DNA from 2 places in the Bradyrhizobium sp. BLXBL-03 genome. Region 2 is predicted to be linked to the other one. Evidence: riboswitches for the same ligand, from Rfam matches in the RefSeq annotation. Region 2 holds a riboswitch; the other holds the start of a gene.
What was found. A riboswitch is a leader RNA that binds a small molecule or an ion and turns the genes downstream of it on or off. The one in region 2 is predicted to bind cobalamin.

Region 1 (2,195 bases), 1.4 Mb from region 2:
CGTCGATGACGCCGAGTGAAATTACGAGATCCGCGCGGGCGCCGTATTCAATCTGCCTCAATTGCTCCGGAGCGCGAACAAGATCGACGTGCAGTCCGGCCAACGGCAGCTTCAGAGCGGTCGCCAAATTGTCGCCGATTGCTCCGAAGTAAGTTGCAAGCATGACCTTGATGCCAGGCACCTCCTCGGCGAGACGCCCGTAGGCGCGCTGGAGTCCATTCCGCGTGGTTTCGTCCAGATCAAGCACCAGATAGGGCTCATCAAGCTGGACCCACTCGGCTCCACGTTTCGCCAGTTCTTTAAGAACTTCGACATAGACGGGCACGAGGCTATCGAGCAGCGAAATCGGATCAAACGCTGGATCGACGCTCTTGCCTAGTTTCAAGAAGGTGACTGGTCCCACCAAGACAGGACGCGTCTGATAGCCGAGGGCTTTCGCCTCCTCATATTCCTCGATCGGCTTGCGGGAAGAGAGCTTGAAGGTCTGTCCTTTATGGAATTCTGGTACCATGTAGTGGTAATTGGTATCGAACCACTTAGTCATCTCCTGCGCAGAGGCGCCAAGGCCTTGACCGGTGTGAGCCCAGCTCGCCTCTCGGTCCTGGTCTTGCGAGCCCCGCGCCATGGTGAAATAGGTCTTCAGCGAGACGGGACCACTCTCCCAGCCATACGCCTCAGGAATGGCGCCGACCGTGACGCTCGTGTCGAGAATCTGGTCATACAGTGAAAAGTCATTAGACGGGATGATAGTGACGCCCAACAGATTCTGACGTGCCCAATTGGCGACACGAAGACCGGCTGCAGCTTCAAGGAGCTGCTGATCGCTGATCTTGCCAGCCCAGTAGCCTTCGAGCGCCAGCTTGAGCTCACGGCGTGGCCCAATACGCGGCATGCCGAGGGTCGCGACAGGAAGTGAGAGAAGAGACATAGCTTTATCCCCATTGTGTGGGGGCAAAGGCCATGGCGGAACGCAGGCAGGAAGGCCGCCAAAGCGAGGCCTGCTGCTAGGCGTACCACCGGACACCCCGCCCGTGGACGATTATGTTGTCGGGGCAGGTCTCCTGGCTCGCGGGTCATCGCCTGCATCCGGCCTTCCCGAAGCGTTTGCTTCAGTGACGCGTTTGGATACGGGCTCGCCGCTTACAGTTGCGGGGGCAGCGCCGGCATTGCTTTGATCCTGAACGAATCGAAAGCGCACCGGCTTCCCTCTTAGCTCCAGATCAAGCTAGATCTAGAGAACCTCGACGCCTGCGATTATCTGCAACGCAAGCGGTTCGTCAACCCGGAGATGCCAATAGACGCGTCGAGCTCCCCGGAGCAATCGTAGTATCAGGCTCGGGGCGCTTGCATGTGATCGACGAGGTTGGCCGTAATACCAACGCTTGCAATCGCGCTGTTGTTGGTCACACGACGCTCGTATCGGCTAGTGATTATCGAGTAGCCCGGGCCTGGGAAACGCCGCTGCTGTGAAACCACGCCACACAAAACGCACAACTCGACAAAGGGTTAAGAACCTTGACCAGCGTTTCCTTATCGCCGACCTTTTCTAGACATTGCGCATGGAGAGCAATGGAGTGCTTTTTGGGTAGTTCCGCTTCGGTGTCACCGCTGCGACTCTTTAGCGCGGCAATCTGGATCGCTTAGACCGCCCCTCTAAGTCGATCACAAAGCCGCTCTCATTGCCTTTTTCAAATTCACTCGGTAGTGGACGAAATATCAATCACTCAGCGAACTGCGGAGCTCTCGCCTCGGTCAACTACCAATGCTGGCAATTGATCGAACTGACGTAATGGTCAATTTTAAATCAAGACCTTCGCGAACGCCGAACTAACCTACCCGAGATCGCGTGAAGAGCTCAAGCAAGGGCTCGCCGCTGCATCACGGGCTATGAAGGATCCCGCCATGCAGCCCCATTTGGCGTTCGTCGCTCTTTCGAGTTGAATAATGTGATCCCGTGGCAACCGCAAAATTGGAGGCGCCGGAGCCATGACTGCAACGGTCTTGTCGAACAATGTCATTCCTTGCGCGGATATCATCAAACGGGCAGCGCGCATCGGTGCGGAAATCCGAAATATTAAGCTGTCGGGCGATTTGCCGGAGCAGACGATCGCCTCGATCAATGAGCTATTGTTGGAGCACAAGGTTATCTTCTTTCGCCAACAGGAGCACCTTGATGATGCGGAGCAGGAGCGCTT
Region 2 (2,195 bases):
TGGTCAGCAGCACGATATCGGCGCAGGCGATCTGGTCCTCGAACACTTCGGACAGCGGCGTCTCGTGATCGAGATTTTGGTCCGCAGCGCGCTGCGCCTCGACCGCATCCGGATCCGGGGCGAACCGGCCGGCCGCGACGGCCTCGGCATCGGCGAGCGCAATCACGCCGTCGACCGTGATGCGCGAGCGGATTTCCGGCCAATCGAAAGCCTTGAGCAGCGGTTTTGGCAGCGCCAGCCCCGAGGTCTCGATCAGGATGTGATCGGGCCGCACGGGGCGCGCCAGCAGCTGCTCCATGGTCGGAATGAAATCGTCGGCGACGGTGCAGCAGATGCAGCCATTGGCGAGCTCGACGATGTTCTCTTCCGGGCAATTCGCGTCGGCACAGGATTTCAGGATCTCGCCATCCACGCCCTCGCTGCCGAACTCGTTGACGAGCACGGCGAGCTTCTTCCCGCCCGCATTGCTGAGCAAATGCTGGATCAGCGTGGTCTTGCCGGAGCCGAGAAAACCCGTGACCACGGTCACAGGGACTTTTGCGAGCGAGTTCATTCGGCGGCCTCCGGCAACACGGCGATAGGGGGGATGCGGGCAAGCGACTGCTTGCGGAAGATTTCGGGCCGGCTGCGCCAGGGCACGAGACCATCGGGCGCGGCGGCATAGGCGGCGGCGCCGGCGACGACTTCCTGCGCGTTGGCATCCGTCAGGCGGCCATAGACATACGACCAGCGGCCGGGCGCGCTGAGTGCGACCGAGCAGCCCTGGCTGCATGCCGACAGGCATTCGACGGGAACCACGGTCACACCCTCGGGCACGCCGGCTTCGAGGATCGCACCATGCAGGCGCTTGCCGGGCGTGACCTCGCCCTCGCCCAGCGTCTGGCCGGCGCGGCAGGTGATGCAGACATGCAGTGTGACAGTCATCGCCTCTTCCAGAAGTATCAGCGGGAGGCGAAGAGGCCCACGGACCATCCTTGCGAAGGCCCGTTTCCCCGTCGCGGAACACCCCGTCCGCCGGTCCACAAATCGTCCGCGCTGGCAGGTCTCCCGGCTTGCGGAGCAGGGTTTCCCCTTCGATCCCCGCCTTCCCGATCCCTTCAGGGGATCAGTGGCTTTGGGCATCTCTCCGGTCACGGTCGCGGGGGCGGCTGCATTTTGGACCCAAATCTTGCCGATTCGGACCCTATCGCATTCCCTCTTCGCCTGTCATAGGACAGGAACCAACGCCGGAGCACCATTTGCCCCCGGCCGCCTCTTGTCAAGCCGAAGGACCGATCCGATGACGAGCGAGCCGGAGACCGAAACGGCAGATGAAACCGACGCCAAGCACGCCGCCAAGATGGCGAAGATCAAGGTCGCCCGCGACAAGATCATGGCGACCAAGAGCGGAGAAAAGGGCCTCATCATCGTCCACACCGGCGCCGGCAAGGGCAAGTCGTCCTCCGCCTTCGGCATGATCGTGCGCTGTGTCGCCCATGGCCTGCCCTGCGCGGTGGTGCAGTTCATCAAGGGCGCCTGGGATACCGGCGAGCGGCGCCTGCTCACCGGCCATTTCGGCGAGCTCTGCCAGTTCCACGCCATGGGCGAAGGCTTCACCTGGGAGACGCAGGACCGCGCCCGCGACATCGCGGCGGCGCGCGCCGGCTGGGAGAAGGCGAAGGAGCTGATTCTCAATGAGAGCCTGCGCATGGTCGTGCTCGACGAGATCAACATCGCGCTGCGCTACGACTATCTCGACATCGCAGAGGTCGTCGATTTCCTCAAGACGTCGAGGCCGCCGATGACGCATGTCGTGCTCACGGGACGCAATGCCAAGGACGAGCTGATCGAGACCGCCGATCTCGTCACCGAGATGACGCTGGTGAAGCATCCGTTCCGCTCCGGCATCAAGGCGCAGCCCGGCGTCGAGTTCTGAAGTCGATGGCACGCGCGCTGATGATCCAGGGGGCCGGCTCGGACGTGGGCAAATCGCTCATCGTCGCCGGCCTCGCGCGCGCCTTCACGCGCCGCGGTTTGCGTGTGCTCCCCTTCAAACCGCAGAACATGTCGAACAATGCCGCCGTCACCGTCGACGGCGGCGAGATCGGCCGCGCCCAGGCATTGCAGGCGCTCGCGGCCGGCGTCGAGCCGCACACCGACATGAACCCGGTGCTGCTCAAGCCCGAGACCGATGTCGGTGCGCAGGTGATCGTGCA

Region 1: linked by a shared signal. The riboswitch ahead of metE (5-methyltetrahydropteroyltriglutamate--homocysteine S-methyltransferase) and the one ahead of ACNJX9_RS26550 (DUF1636 family protein) in region 2 are both predicted to bind cobalamin.

The regions. Positions count from the first base shown of each region.
Region 1 covers NZ_CP182470.1:6,945,905-6,948,099, reverse strand. Annotated here, with positions in the region: gene metE (5-methyltetrahydropteroyltriglutamate--homocysteine S-methyltransferase) at 1-928, opposite strand, end outside; cobalamin riboswitch at 1,035-1,259, opposite strand; gene ACNJX9_RS33125 (TauD/TfdA dioxygenase family protein) at 1,987-2,195, shown strand, end outside.
Region 2 covers NZ_CP182470.1:5,503,744-5,505,938, forward strand. Annotated here, with positions in the region: gene cobW (cobalamin biosynthesis protein CobW) at 1-553, opposite strand, end outside; gene ACNJX9_RS26550 (DUF1636 family protein) at 550-924, opposite strand; cobalamin riboswitch at 1,021-1,240, opposite strand; gene cobO (cob(I)yrinic acid a,c-diamide adenosyltransferase) at 1,280-1,915, shown strand; gene ACNJX9_RS26560 (cobyric acid synthase) at 1,921-2,195, shown strand, end outside.